3 regions of the Sulfitobacter sp. TCYB15 genome follow, and region 3 is predicted to be linked to each of the others. Evidence: riboswitches for the same ligand, from Rfam matches in the RefSeq annotation. Region 3 holds a riboswitch; each other region holds the start of a gene.
The links. A riboswitch is a leader RNA that binds a small molecule or an ion and turns the genes downstream of it on or off. The one in region 3 is predicted to bind cobalamin.
Positions count from the first base shown of each region.

Region 1 (4,749 bases), 1.1 Mb from region 3:
GATGTCACCTCTGCCCCAAGGGACCGCAGCAATTCGGTCATGGTGCGGATGTCGGACAGGCGCGGCGCGTTGGTCAGCGTCAGCGGCTCTTCGGACAGCAGGGTCGCGGGCATAAGCGTCAGACAAGCGTTCTTGGCCCCCGCAATCGGAATTTGTCCCGACAGCGCACCGCCGCCTTTGACCACAATCGAATCCATCCTTCAGCCTTCCTTGGTTTGGCCGGTCGGCCCGTTATCTGTCTGCGCGTTATTATTTTGCGTGTCGTCGCTTTGGCTTTTGTCGCTGCGCGCACGCGCTTGCGCCTTGCGTCGGCCCATATTGGCTTTCAGCGCGGCTTTCAGCCTGTCTTCCCGCAATACATTGGGTTTTGGCGGCTTTTGTGGGGCGGTATCCTTTGACATGTCGATTGTCTAGCGCAGCGGACCGATATGGTCCAGATTACGCTTGCACCATATTGCGAATGGGTCTAATCACCCGCCCACAGTGCTGGAGTAGCTCAGTGGTAGAGCGCGTCATTGGTAATGACGAGGTCGGGAGTTCAATCCTCCCCTTCAGCACCAGATCCCCCCTTTAAACATATCGCTTTGCCCTGATGCCTTATTTATCTGGCGTTGCGGTTTTGGCATGTGCCATGGATGCGCCTGAAGTCGTCGCAGCGCCCCCTGCCCCGAAACATCCCGAATCACGATGGCATAAGAAAACCCCGACCACTTGCGCCGCCGGGGTTTTGATTTTCACGTGAAGCAATTTAGCCGCGATATGTCAGACCGGCAAACAGACGGCCCTGATCGCGGTGGCGGCCCCCGTGGACCGACCCTGCAAAGGATGCCACACCGGCAATCAGCGACGCGGCGGCCAGCACAAAGGCGGTCAGGATACCGGCGTTACGCGCGGTTTGCGCAGCTTCAACCGCTGCTTCTTTCGCCTCTGCTGCGGCCTGTTCAGCCTCGGCCTTGGCAGCGGCTACAGCGTCTTCGACTTCCTGACGCGCTTCCTGCGCTTGGGTCACGATCTGGTCCACACGCTCTTTCGCCTGAGCTTGGGTCAGATCGGTGCGTGCGGCAACAGCGCCGGCAAGATAGGTCCGGTCTTCCTCGCTCACCTCACCCGTGCGGTAGATATTCGCGACGATGCTGGCGGTCTGCTCTGCCAATTGCTCGGGATCGGCTGTCAACGGGTCGACCTGATTGGGGCGCAAAAGCTGGTTCGACAGGTAATCGGTCGGATCATTCTTGGCCTCATCCGGGATTGCAGCACCCGCCGCATCGGCCAGTCCGGAGGCAGCACCTCCCACGGCAGAGCCCGCAGCTTCGACGACCGTACCAGCTGCTTTGCCTGCACCCGCAGCAACATTGCCCGCGGTATTGGCTGCAAAGCTCAGCGCGCTGGATAGCATCACGGCGGTGATCACAGAGCCGAGGCCCCAAACAACCAGACCGTTGATCCCGTCACGTGAAGTGACTTCATCATCCGTAGCGCTTTCGACGCGGCGGCGCATGCGGCCCGCGATATAACCACCGGCCAGATAGGAGGCGACCAGCGTGATCACCATCCACAGCGCGGTCACAACCAGTTCAAGCGTCGATGAATTGTCGGTTCCGTCCAGCGTGATCGACGACAGGCCAAGTGCCGCGCCGAAGGTGGTCAGCAAAAGGCCGATTGCCACAGCGACAACGGTGCCCGCGAAAATTGCGGGCCAGTCGACATAGGATCCATCGGCAGTTTTTTCAGTGAGTGTCGTGTTCATGTAAATGCCTCCCCGGCGTTTGATTACGCCAAGCCGACCAGCGACAGCACCGCCATAACCACGACCACAAGACCAACGAGATAAATGATACCGCCCATTTTGAATACTTCCTCTTTGCGTGCCAGACGCGGGATGCACTGGCTTCACAAAGGCAACGTCAGGGAACCGGCATAGTTCCGCTGACCGCGCAAATTACCCGTACTGCGGGAGATGACAAGGTGAGCGGGACGGGCAGTGACTACAGGTCGCCCTGCCACGTACCGTCAAAGATCATCTCGTCCACGGGGAGCCGCTTGCTCCAGCCTTTCACCTCAAGTTCGGGCGTCTGGTAAAGCTCGTCCACGTGACCCAGACAGAGGTAGCCGACGATCTCTATCCGGTCGGGGATCTTCAGCAGGTCACGCAGATCGGCATCGCGGAACACGCTGACCCAGCCCATCCCGATGCCCTCGGCGCGGGCGGCAAGCCAGAGGTTCTGGATCGCGCAGACGGTGCTATAAAGATCCATGCTTTGATTATGGGTGCGCCCCAGCACGACCTTACCGCCACGGCTGCGGTCACAGGTCACGCAGATATTGACCGGTGCCTTGCGGATACCTTCGAGCTTCAGCGACCTGTAGCTTGTCTGGCGGTCGCCCTCGAACATCTGCGCGGCTTCCTCGTTGGCGCGGTTGAAGGCTTGCCAGACCTGATCGCGTGCGGCCTGATCGCGGATGACGATGAAATTCCACGGCTGTGACAACCCGACTGACGGTGCGTGATGCGCGGCGGTCAGTATGCGGTGCAACACGTCCTCGGCCACTGGATCGGGTAAAAACTGATCACGTACATCGCGGCGGGTGAAGATCGCCTTGTAGACGGCGTCGCGTTCAGCATCTGAAAAAGGCGCGGCGGGTGCCAGCGCAGAGGGTATCGGCATTGTTCAGTCCCCAACAATACGTTTATGCGCCAATCCCGCTGTCCATGCGGGGCAAGCTGTACTGTCTGGCCGGTCTTCTGACTTAGGGTCGTCTGGTCCGCGCGCCTTCCCGGAATAGTCCAGTGGCCTATGCGCAAACCATCCCCATTACAGCGTTGGGCACGTGCCGGAGTTTCACCAGCTTCCCGATTCTTCCGCGAGGCGGACACCAGACCCGGACATTGGGCCACGGCTGTCCGCCCGGAACAAGCCCTAACGCGGGGGTCAACCGCGTTTGGTTGCGAAAATCTTCTTCATTACGGCGTCGAACTCGTTCCACGAGATGACGGCCTTGTTGCCTGCATAGCCGTGATAATAGGATCGCCCGTTAGAGGTCGGGAAACCGGCCCAGATACGTGCAAGGTTTTCCATAAAGCGGTGGCGGCTGATCTTGCCTTTCTTGAAGGCGTTAAACCCCGCGTCGACCAAAAGGATATCCGCCAGCCCGTCCTGAACCGCCGAGGTAAAGCGGTCATTCTTGCTCAGGCCCGCCTGTCGCACCAGACTGCGCAGCGTGGATGGAATGAACTGGTATCGACCGATGGCATGCGGTTGGCCCGGCGTGCGGTCGATCCAGCGGTAGATCTCGCCGATGGTCATTTGCGTCGGACGCTGTGGCGGCAGCCGTTTGGCCCCGTATTGCACGGCGTCATAACCCTTTGGGCCCGCCTCGGCCCAAGCGATGAGGCTTTTGAGGTCCGCGGCAGTGCTGACCCCGCTGAGCTCTTGGAAAGACCGGCTGCGGCTGCTCACGGTTTTGGACCGGACCTGCGCTTTGGGCTGGGTCTTATGGCGCAGCTTGATCTGGCCCTGCCCTGCGGATTGCATGACGTTGAACGAGATGTCGCTTTGCATGGCAGAGCGCGCACCGGACAGGCTGAACCCTTCGGCGCTGACAGTGGTAGCGGCCAGAAGTGCCGCGGTTGCGATAATTGGTAGTGTGCAAGTAACTTTCATATCATCCCCCATGATGAAAAAATTTGTCATGGGACCATGGTGACCGCAGACGCCCGCGCTTTCATTTGCGCAAGCAGGTGGGTCGGGGCCATGGACGGATAGGACGGCATATCTTTTGGGATAGGGCGCTATCCCGCGGTGCGGTTGCCCCCTCCGTTCAGACGGGCTTGGGCAGTGTGGCACGCGGATCCGCCCCGGTGTTTCACCCGAATCCAAAGAGGGGATTCGCGGTAAACCACGGAAAAAACGCATAGCCCGCGACCCGCAAACGGGGCGTCAAGCCCGCATCCGGGGGCTAAGCCATGATATTCATTTACTTAATTCCCGCGCAGCGGTGGTCGTTTTGTCGGAGTTGCGCTATGATTAGTCGCAAATACATAAAATGGAGAGCATCTAATGACAGATGAAACGTCGCCGGGTATCCCGACACCCGACGGGGCCGCTGCCGTAATCGACACGGATTACGAGATCGGCCAAGACAACAAAGAAGGCAGCGTGGGGCCCTTCGGCTTCGACATTCACAACCCGGTCTTCGCGATCTCGGGTGTGTGTATTGTTGCCTTTGTATTCTATACACTCGCGCTGCCCGAACAGTCTGGCGCGCTGTTCACATGGCTGTTTTCGTCGGTGACAAAGGGCTTTGACTGGTTCTTTATCTCTGCCGGCAACATCTTTGTGCTGTTCTGCCTGTTCCTGATCGTCACGCCTTTGGGCCGTGTGCGTCTTGGCGGGGCCGAAGCAAGCCCCGACTACACCTACCTTGGATGGTTCTCGATGCTGTTCGCGGCGGGCATGGGCATCGGTCTGATGTTCTATGGCGTCTCTGAACCGCTATCGCATTTCTCGAGCTCCATGGGTGGCACTGCTGTTGGCGAAGACGGCCTGCGCACCGATTGGGCACCTTTGGGCGCGGCCGCGGGCGATCAGGCCGAAGCGGTGCGTCTGGGTATGGCGGCCACGATCTACCACTGGGGCCTGCACCCTTGGGCGATCTATGCCGTTGTTGGGCTGGCGCTGGCGCTGTTCAGCTATAACAAGGGTCTTCCCCTGACCATCCGCTCTGCCTTTTACCCGATCCTGGGGGAAC
Region 1 is NZ_CP159193.1:1,040,889-1,045,637, reverse strand. Features, by position in the region: gene murA (UDP-N-acetylglucosamine 1-carboxyvinyltransferase) at 1-197, opposite strand, end outside; gene ABM428_RS05045 (hypothetical protein) at 201-401, opposite strand; tRNA gene ABM428_RS05040 (tRNA-Thr) at 486-560, shown strand; gene ABM428_RS05035 (hypothetical protein) at 749-1,747, opposite strand; gene bluB (5,6-dimethylbenzimidazole synthase) at 1,986-2,666, opposite strand; cobalamin riboswitch at 2,716-2,894, opposite strand; gene ABM428_RS05025 (hypothetical protein) at 2,931-3,692, opposite strand; gene ABM428_RS05020 (BCCT family transporter) at 4,059-4,749, shown strand, end outside.
Region 1: linked by a shared signal. The riboswitch ahead of bluB (5,6-dimethylbenzimidazole synthase) and the one ahead of ABM428_RS14265 (DUF1636 domain-containing protein) in region 3 are both predicted to bind cobalamin.

Region 2 (4,749 bases), 1.5 Mb from region 3:
ACAAACTCGTTCGAGGCCGCCGCCCTGAACGCCCATATCGCGTCGACCGTTGGGCTGCTGGAAATCGACCTGTCCCCTGCGCACTTCAAAGGGCTGTCGCTGCATATCATCTTTATGCTGCTTCCAATGCTTGCCAACCAAGGCCGTGCAAAGCACGGGGAGATCCTCACCAAACTGGCAGAGATTGTGGACGCAGGGGCGCTGAAGCCCTTGCTTGATGACCAGAGATTCGACCTTGATACGGTGGGCGGGGCCTATGACCGCCTGACCAGCGGGCAAGCCATCGGCAAGGTGGTCGTAGACGTCTGATCATAGCACCAGACTTGTGCAAAGGAGCTGCCAACGCACAGGCGATGGCAGCCCCTTATTGGCCCATTTCAACCGGAAACTGCTGGGCATCCCCCCATTGGCGCGGGGATTGCCCGTACATCCGCCTGAATTCGCGACTGAATTGCGACGGGCTGACGTATCCCACATCGACCGCCGCTTCGTTCACGGACATGCCGCCTGCGATCTTCATCGCCGCATTGTTGAGCCGCATGGATTTGACAAACTGGATCGGGGCCATCGTCGTCACCTGCTTGAACTTGCGGTGAAAGGCGGCGCGGCTCATCCCGGCGCGGGACGCCATATCATCAATAGAGATCGGCGCGTCCAGGTGAGAGGATACATGCGCGATCGACCGTGCGATCGCATTGCCCGCGCCGAAGGCCTGTCTGGCAAAACGCCCTGCCTCCCCCTTCAGGATCGCGTAGTAAAGCTCGCGCAGCCGTGCCTCGCCAAGGATCGCCGTATCCGCCGGATTGCCACCCAATTGCAGCAAACGCAGCAGCGCGTCGGCAAAGGCATCATCCCAAGCGGCCAGCCTGATCCCCTGCGCGCGCAAACCGCCTTTGACCTCGGGAATCACATTGCCGGTATTTTCCATCTCCATCGACAGTTCTGTCATCATCCGCTTATCGAGCGAAATGATAACCCCGTAGAGCGGGCTTTCGGCAGAGGCGGTCGGCGTGCCCGCCTTCACCGGCATCGACATCGGGCAGCACATATATCGGCTGTCGTCATAAATGTACCTCTGCCCGTCCAGCACGGCCTCTTTCGCGCCGCTGACGATAGCAATAACGCTGGGTTCATAGACCGCCGGCACGCAAGGAATCGCCTGCGTGGCCCGAAACAGGCGCACCCCGTCAATGCCGGTTCCCGTCAGCCCCTCTTGGGTCGCGTTGTTTCGGATTAGCTGTCTGATCTGGTCTTTGCTCATGAGGGCAATCTACTGCGTCACATCCGCTTTTCGCAAGCGCGTGATACAATCAGGCAAGTATTCGCGACGATCTCGCCTGTTTTGAGAGCCAACCGAGAGCTATTTACCCTTCAACACCAAACACAGCGCGCATCGCTGCCGCGCTGACATCGAAAAGGAACATGACGATGAAGGACACGACTTTCGGACCCAAAGGCTGGACACCTGATCGCCTTGGATCGCTCAAGGGGAAAACATATCTCATCACCGGCACGACGGCCGGTGCGGGCTTTCAGGCCACGCGCATCCTGCTGTCCAAGGGGGCAAAAGTCGTCATGCTGAACCGCAACGCCGACAAATCCATCGCCGCGGTCAAAACGCTCAAGGACACGTTCGGTCCCAACGCCGAGGTGAGCTTTGTGCGGATGGATCTGTCAGATCTGGCCAGCGTGCGCGCCGCGGCGGAGGAGGTACAACGCACCGTTCCCCGGATTGACGCGCTGATCTGCAACGCAGCCATCGCACAGGTGCCGACACAGCAACTGACCGTTGACGGGTTCGAAAGCCAGCTTGGCACCAACCACTACGGACACTTCCTGCTGTGCGGGATGCTGTTTGATCGCATTCAGGAAAGTGCGGGCCGGATCGTTGTGGTGTCCAGCCTCGGGTACAACATGGGGATCAAGACGATACAGTTCGACGACATGAACTGGGACAAGAACTATAGCGCCAACGCGGTCTACAGCCAAAGCAAGCTGGCGCAGATGATGTTTGCCTATGAGCTTCAGGACCGGCAGAAAGCCACCGACAGCCGCGTTGAAGTGTACGTCTGCCACCCCGGCGCGTCGGCGACCTCGCTGATCAGCACAAGCGGCGGGCTTTTCACACGGGTCACCTGGTGGATGATGAGCAAGACGCCAATGGTGCAATCCGCCGAAAAAGGCGCGTATCCCGAGGTCATGTGCGCGACCGAAGACGGGTTGGCACAGCGCGCGCTTTATGGCCCGACCGGATGGCTGCAAACCGGAGGGCCCGTTGGCAAAGGCACGCTGAACCCTCATGCCTACGACAAACCCGTGATGGAGAAACTCTGGACCGTCTCCGAAAAAGCGACGGGTCTTCACTGGGAAATCTAAGGGAAACGCGCGCCCGCATCCCGAGCGCAGCGCGCGTTTCACGCGACGATCCCCCCTCGCCATACGCCCCTTGAAGTACGGCATTAAAATCTGTGATTTTTTTGCCGTATTTCCCCGCTTTCTCATGCGGCTTGCACTTGCGCCCGCCGATGGCTTTGCCTAAAGAAGCGCTCACAAGTTAAGTGGCCCGTTCGTCTATCGGTTAGGACGTCAGGTTTTCAACCTGAAAAGAGGGGTTCGACTCCCCTACGGGCTGCCACTTGGTTTTCCATCCCTTTGTTATTTGCCTCTCGCCCGTTCTGCGGAACCGTGGCCTGCGTTATTTGCCTTTGTCCCGCGATGACGACCGCAAAAACGCAACTTGACGGGTGGGCGGACAACTGTCATCGAAACCGGGTCGGTTTCCTTCGGGAAATAATAGGGAATTCGCCATCCGCGCTTTGGTGTGGATGAACCGGAACTGCCCCCGCAACTGTAGACGGTGAGCTACCTCCATCATGCCACTGGGCCTCAAGGTCCGGGAAGGCGGGGACAGCCGCGATCCGTCAGTCAGGAGACCTGCCGACACTGAACCTGAAACACCGGGCGGGGTTGCTCGGGAGAGGATGATGATGGGACCGGATCTTACCACACGCGCAGACCAAAATGCGCCCGCGCGCCATTTGGCTGGCCCCTTCTCTTTCTATTCAAAGACCCCGGCATCGGACCAACCGGAGCCCTTGATATGAAACCAGTTTTTTCCAGCCTGACCCTGATTGCGAGCCTTGCGGGCAGCACCGCGCTTGGCGCAGAGACAGACTATCCGCTGACCATCGACAACTGCGGCCATACGCTCAGCTTTGACGCGGCCCCCCAGACCACTGTGACCATCGGGCAATCCACGACAGAGATCCTGTATCTGCTGGGCCAGCAGGACCGGATCGCGGGAACCTCTGTCTGGTTCAGCCCCGTTTTGCCAGAGTTCAAAGAGACAAACGATGCGATTGAACGGCTGGCGGACAACGACCCCAGCTTTGAAAGCGTGTTGGGCAAACGCCCCGATCTGGTCACCGTTATGTATGAATGGCATGTCGGCCCCGAAGGTATGGTCGGCACCCGCGACAGCTTTCACGAGGTGGGCGTGCCGACCTATGTGATGCCCACCGATTGCGCGGCCAAGGATAACTCTGTCGGCGCGGACGGCACGCGATCTGAACTGTTCACGACCCAGCAGCTGTATACCAGCATCGAAGAGCTCGCCCGTATCTACAACGCGCAAGACGCCGGTGCCACGCTGCTGGCAGACCTGCAATCGCGCGAGGCAAAGGCGGTCGAGAAAGCCAAATCGCTGAACCTGCCCCAAGGCACCTCGGCGCTGTTCTGGTTCTCGTCGTCCGAGATGGCGGCGGACCCTTATGTGGCAGGTCAACAGGGTGTGCCCGCCTATATGATGGACAAGCTTGGCGTCGAAAACGTCGTGACCTCGGCCGAGGAATGGCCGCTGGTCGGATGGGAGACTCTGGCGAAATCCGACCCGACCTTCATCGTGCTCGCCAAAATGGACCGTCGCCGCTTCCCCGCGGATGACATCGAGAAAAAACGCACCTTCCTGATGAACGACCCCGTCGCCCGCGAGATGACCGCGGTGAAAGAGGGCCGCATCATCACCATGGACGCCCATGCGATGGACCCGACCGTGCGTGCGATCTATGCGCTGGAAACGATGGCTGACGCGCTGTCCGGTTTCGATCTAGCCAAATGACCGCAATCGACCGCTCTGTGATGCGCAGGCCGCAGTGGCACTGGTGGGTGATCATCCCGCCGGTGCTGCTGGCCGCATTGCTGTTTGGTGCGGCCATCGGCGAGGTCTCTATCCCGCCGCTGGTGGTGCTGAAGGTGCTGGCCAACAAGGCGCTGAACGCGGGCTATGCGGTGGACAAGATCGACGAGGGCATCGTGTGGAACTACCGCATGGCGCGGGCCGTGGTGGCGATGTGCTGTGGCGCCGGTCTGGCGCTGTCGGGCGTCGTGTTGCAAGCACTGCTGCGCAATGCGCTGGCGGATCCCTATCTGCTGGGCATCTCCGCGGGGGCGTCCACGGGTGCTGTGGCGGTGACCATCCTCGGGCTGGGGGGTGGTGCCATCTCGCTGTCTATCGGTGCGTTCAGCGGGGCGCTGGTGGCCTTTGCCTTTGTCGCCTTGCTGGCGCAGGCGGCAGGGGGCGGTGTGGGTCTGCAAGCCGCGGGCGTGATCGTGCTGGCCGGTATTGCGGGCAGCCAGATGTTCAACGCTCTGACCGCGCTGATGATCACGAAATCGGCCAATGCCGAACAGGCCCGTGCCATCATGTTCTGGCTTTTGGGGAATATGTCGGGCGTGCGCTGGCCCGATGTA
Region 2 is NZ_CP159193.1:1,469,205-1,473,953, reverse strand. Features, by position in the region: gene ABM428_RS07045 (zinc-dependent alcohol dehydrogenase family protein) at 1-309, shown strand, start outside; gene ABM428_RS07040 (AraC family transcriptional regulator) at 365-1,261, opposite strand; gene ABM428_RS07035 (SDR family oxidoreductase) at 1,429-2,376, shown strand; tRNA gene ABM428_RS07030 (tRNA-Glu) at 2,561-2,635, shown strand; cobalamin riboswitch at 2,758-2,957, shown strand; gene ABM428_RS07025 (ABC transporter substrate-binding protein) at 3,101-4,117, shown strand; gene ABM428_RS07020 (iron ABC transporter permease) at 4,138-4,749, shown strand, end outside.
Region 2: linked by a shared signal. The riboswitch ahead of ABM428_RS07025 (ABC transporter substrate-binding protein) and the one ahead of ABM428_RS14265 (DUF1636 domain-containing protein) in region 3 are both predicted to bind cobalamin.

Region 3 (4,749 bases):
ACATTGGATTGTGGTCGAAGGCACCGCGAAAGTGACCGTGGATGACACCGTGAAACTGATCAGCGAGAACCAGTCAGTCTACATCCCGCTTGGCTCCGTGCACCGGATGGAGAACCCCGGCAAACTGCCTATGGTGCTGATCGAGGTGCAGACCGGCAGCTATTTTGGCGAAGATGATATTATCCGCTACGAGGATGTCTATGCGCGGGGGTAAGGCTTCGTCTGCCTTGGCAACGAAAAAAGCGCCCCCCTCTAGGGGCGCTTTCGCTGTTTCAGGCTTTGCGTCGGATCAGCTGCGCGACAGGACGCTGGCGGGGCGCGCTTTGGCCAGACCGCTGGTAATAAAGCCTGCAAGCACCGCTTTGATCAGGTCACCGGGGATGAACACGGTCACCAGCGCGGCGGATTCCAGCAGCGATTTATCCAGCGCGATCGACAGGCCGATGATCCCGAAGATATAGAGCACGACGATCCCGCCGATGACCGAAGCAACCGCCGCAACGATGGTCAGCGAGGGCCCGTACCATTTTTCGACGATCAGGCCGGTGACAAAAGCCGCCACGGGGAAGCCGATCAGGAAGCCCGAGGACGGCAGCATGAAGGCACCCAGCCCCCCGTTGCCACCGGCCAGAAGCGGCAGCCCCAAAGCGACCAGCAGCAAGAAGAGCAGCACGGCCAGCGCGCCGCGTTTGGCCCCCAGCACGGTCCCGCAAAGCATGATGCCCAAGCTTTGCGCCGTGATCGGCACGCCAAAGCCAAGCGAGAATTTCGGGATCAACGCAAGTGCTGCAATCAGGGCAGCGAACAGCGCAACGAGGGTCAGGTTACGTTCCATAACAAAGGGTCCTTTGCGTAAATTTGACGGCATGTATCCCCGCGATCACAAAATTAAGCAAGCGTCGTGATCGTGACCAAAGGTCAGCGCGGGTGTTATGCAACCGGTGCGGCACAGGCCAGCAGGGCGGACACGTCCAGATGGGTTTCCATATGGTCGGCCAGCGCGTCGAGCGTATCTTCCACGGTCTGACTGTAGGAGGTCGGCCCTGCCCCCAGCCCCAGTTGCGCCAACCAGGCACTGCGGAAACTATCGTTGGTAAAGAGCCCGTGCAGATAGGTGCCGGTGATCTTGCCATCGCGCGACCCTGCCCCGTCGGGGGTGCCGTTGATATGCGCAAAGGGCGTGGCGCAATCGGCCCCCACCGTCTGACCGATGTGGATTTCATAGCCGTCGATCTGCGTGCCCGTGGCGGCATGGTCGGCGGTGACGCGGGTCAGGGTCTTGTCCGGGGCCATGCGGGTTTCGACATCCAGCAGGCCCAGCCCCTCTTCGCGGCCCGCGGGGCCCTCGAAGCCCTGCGGATCCTCGATAAACCGTCCCAGCATCTGGTAGCCGCCGCAAATTCCCAGCACCGCGCCGCCGCGCCGCACATGAGCATAAAGGTCGATGTCCCAGCCTTGGGCGCGCAGAAAAGCCAGATCGCCGCGGGTGGATTTCGTGCCCGGCAGGATCACCAGATCGGCGTCCGCGGGCAGCGGCGTGCCGGGGGGGACCATGGTCAGCCGCACCGACGGCTCCGCCGCCAGCGGGTCGAGGTCGTCGAAGTTCGAGATGCGCGAGAGCATGGGGCAGACGATGTGGAACCCGCCGTCGGAGGGGGCGCGCGACAGGTCCACCGCGTCTTCGGCGGGCAGCAGATGCGCGTTGGCAAACCACGGCAATGTGCCGAACCCCGTCCAGCCGGTGCGGCGTTCAATCTCGCGGTAGCCGTCGTCAAAAAGGCTGACATCGCCGCGGAACTTGTTGACTAGAAAGCCGGTGATCATCGCCGCGTCTTCCGGGTCCATTACCACTTGGGTGCCCACGATCTGGGCGATGACGCCGCCACGGTTGATGTCTCCGGCCAAAACAACGGGTACACCTGCGGCGCGGGCAAAGCCCATATTGGCAAGGTCGTTCTGGCGTAGGTTTACCTCTGCCGGGCTGCCGGCGCCTTCGACGATGATCAGATCGGCGCTTTGCCCGAGGATTCCGAAGCTTTGAAGCACGGGGGTCATCAGCCCTGCGCGGGCCTTGCTGAAGTCACGCGCTTGCAGGGTGCTATGGCGCTGCCCTTGCACGATCACCTGCGATCCGCTGTCGGTTTCGGGCTTCAGCAGGATGGGGTTCATATGCACCGACAGGGGCCGCCCGCAGGCGATCGCTTGCAGAGCTTGGGCGCGGCCGATCTCTCCGCCGTCCTCGGTGACGGCGGCGTTGTTCGACATGTTCTGCGGCTTGAACGGCGCGACGGAAAGCCCCCGACGCGTCGCCGCGCGGCACAGGCCCGCCACCAGCATGGATTTCCCCACATTCGATCCGGTGCCCTGGATCATGATGGCGCGGGTGGGCATGGCGGGACCTCGTGTTTTTTGTGCAGCCCTTGGTGTCAGCCTGCGGTGATCCCGTCAAGCATCCGCGCGCGGCCCTGCGCATTGGTCGCCCGCGGGAAAATCGGCGCAAAGCGGGTTTGGCCCCTGCGTTATGACAGGCGCAGCTTGACAGGGGCGGGCAAATGACCAATGCAGGGCGTATGTTGGTTCCTGTCCTAGACAGGCGAAGAGGGAACGCGATACGCATTGATCCAGCCTTGGGTCAGCGCCAAGCGCAGCCGCCCCCGCGACCGTGACCGGAGAGAACTTTCAACCACTGGCCCGCAGGCTGGGAAGGTGAAGGTTCGCAAGGCAAGCTGCCTTAGATCCGCAAGCCGGGAGACCTGCCAGCATAGTTTGTAACGGGCGAACGGGGTGTTTCGCGACTGGCCTAGAACGCTGTTCGCATGTCGTTCGCTGCTGGCGATCCCCCTTGGCCCATCGACGTATGAGGCAAGATATGACCACCACGGATCAACCGGTCACCGTCACCATCTGCACCACCTGTCGCGCAGGTCAGATCACCGCCGAGGACGCGCCGCGCCCCGGGCAACAGCTGTTTGACGCGCTGTCGGGGCATCTGCCCGACGGTGTGCAGCTGCGCGGAGCCGAATGTCTGTCGGCCTGTTCGCGGGGCTGTTCGATGGTCCTGTCGGGTGGCCCGTCGCGCTGGACCTATGTGTACGGCGATCTCGACACGGACGCGCATTTGTCCGATATCGTGAAGGGCGTCTCTGCCTATGCCCAGACCTCTGATGGCGTGGTGCCCTGGCGCGAACGCCCCGTGGTCTTCCGCAAACAATCCATCGCCCGCATTCCCCCACAGGAGCCTACCGAATGACCAACCTTACCAAAATCCCCGTTACCGTGATCACCGGCTTTCTGGGCGCTGGCAAAACCACCTTTATCCGTCACCTGATGGAGAACGCGGGCTCCAAGCGTCTGGCCGTGCTGGTCAATGAATTCGGCACTGCCGGTGTGGATGGCGACATCCTGAAATCCTGCGCGATTGACAATTGCCCCGCCGAGAACATCGTCGAGCTGGCAAACGGCTGTATCTGCTGCACCGTGGCCGATGACTTCATCCCCACCATCGAAGCGCTGATGGCCCTGCCTGAAACGCCTGATCATATCCTGATCGAGACGTCGGGGCTAGCGCTGCCAAAGCCCTTGCTCAAGGCGTTTGACTGGCCAGCGATCCGGTCGCGCATCACCGTGGACGGCGTGATTACGCTGGCCGATGCCGAAGCCGTGGTCAGCGGGCAGTTCGCCCCCGATCTGGAGGCCGTGGCCGCGCAACGCGATGCTGACGACAGTCTGGACCACGAAACGCCTTTGTCCGAGGTGTTTGAAGACCAGATCGCCTGCGCCGACATCGTGCTGCTGTCCAAGGCCGATCTGGCAGGCCCCGACGGCGTCGAGGCCGCGCGCAAGGTGATCGAGGCGCATGCGCCGCGCAAGCTGCCGATCATTCCGATGACCGAAGGCGTGATCGACCCCCGCGTTGTGCTGGGTCTGGAAGCCGCCGCCGAAGATGACATCGACGCGCGCCCCAGCCACCACGACGGGCATGACGATCACGAACATGACGACTTTGAAAGCGTGGTGATCGACATGGGCGAAGTCGCCGATGTCGCCACGCTTGAGGCCGCCGTGTTGCGCTTGGCGCGCGAGCAGAAAATCCTGCGCGTCAAAGGCTATATCGCGGTGCAGGACAAACCGATGCGTCTGCTGGTGCAGGCCGTGGGCGAGCGTGTGCGCAGCCAGTTCGACCGCCCTTGGGGGGACATGCCGCGCCGCAGCCAGCTGGTTGTGATCGCGGAGCATGATCACGTGAACGAAGCCGCGATCCGCGCGGTGCTGGAGGGCTAAGCCGCCATGCATGTCGTCTTTCGCGAAAGCCACGGACTGGACCAAAGCGATCTGCCCCAAGACCTGGGGCAGACGCCGGCGGATCTGGTGGTGCTGTCCTTTTCGGACAGTGATCTGGGGGCTTTCGCGGCAGGCTGGCATCGTGCGGAAGGGGGCTTGCCGTCGTTGCGGCTGGCCAATCTGGTCGCGCTGAAACATCCGTTGTCGGTCGATACCTATGCCGAACAGACCCTTGCGGGGGCCAAGGCGGTATTGGTGCGGCTGATCGGGGGGGAAAGCTATTGGCCTTACGGGCTGGCGACCTTGCAGGATATGGCGCGCAAACAGCAGATCGCGCTGGCGGTGCTGCCTGCGGACGGGCAACCCGACCCGCGGCTCGACGCGCTGTCGACGCTGCCGCATTCGACGTTAAGACGCTTGCAACATCTGTGCGATACGGGCGGCGCGGTGGCTGCGCAGGCGGCACTG
Region 3 is NZ_CP159193.1:2,932,114-2,936,862, forward strand. Features, by position in the region: gene ABM428_RS14250 (mannose-1-phosphate guanylyltransferase/mannose-6-phosphate isomerase) at 1-214, shown strand, start outside; gene ABM428_RS14255 (biotin transporter BioY) at 290-835, opposite strand; gene ABM428_RS14260 (cobyric acid synthase) at 931-2,391, opposite strand; cobalamin riboswitch at 2,558-2,776, shown strand; gene ABM428_RS14265 (DUF1636 domain-containing protein) at 2,870-3,250, shown strand; gene cobW (cobalamin biosynthesis protein CobW) at 3,247-4,281, shown strand; gene cobN (cobaltochelatase subunit CobN) at 4,288-4,749, shown strand, end outside.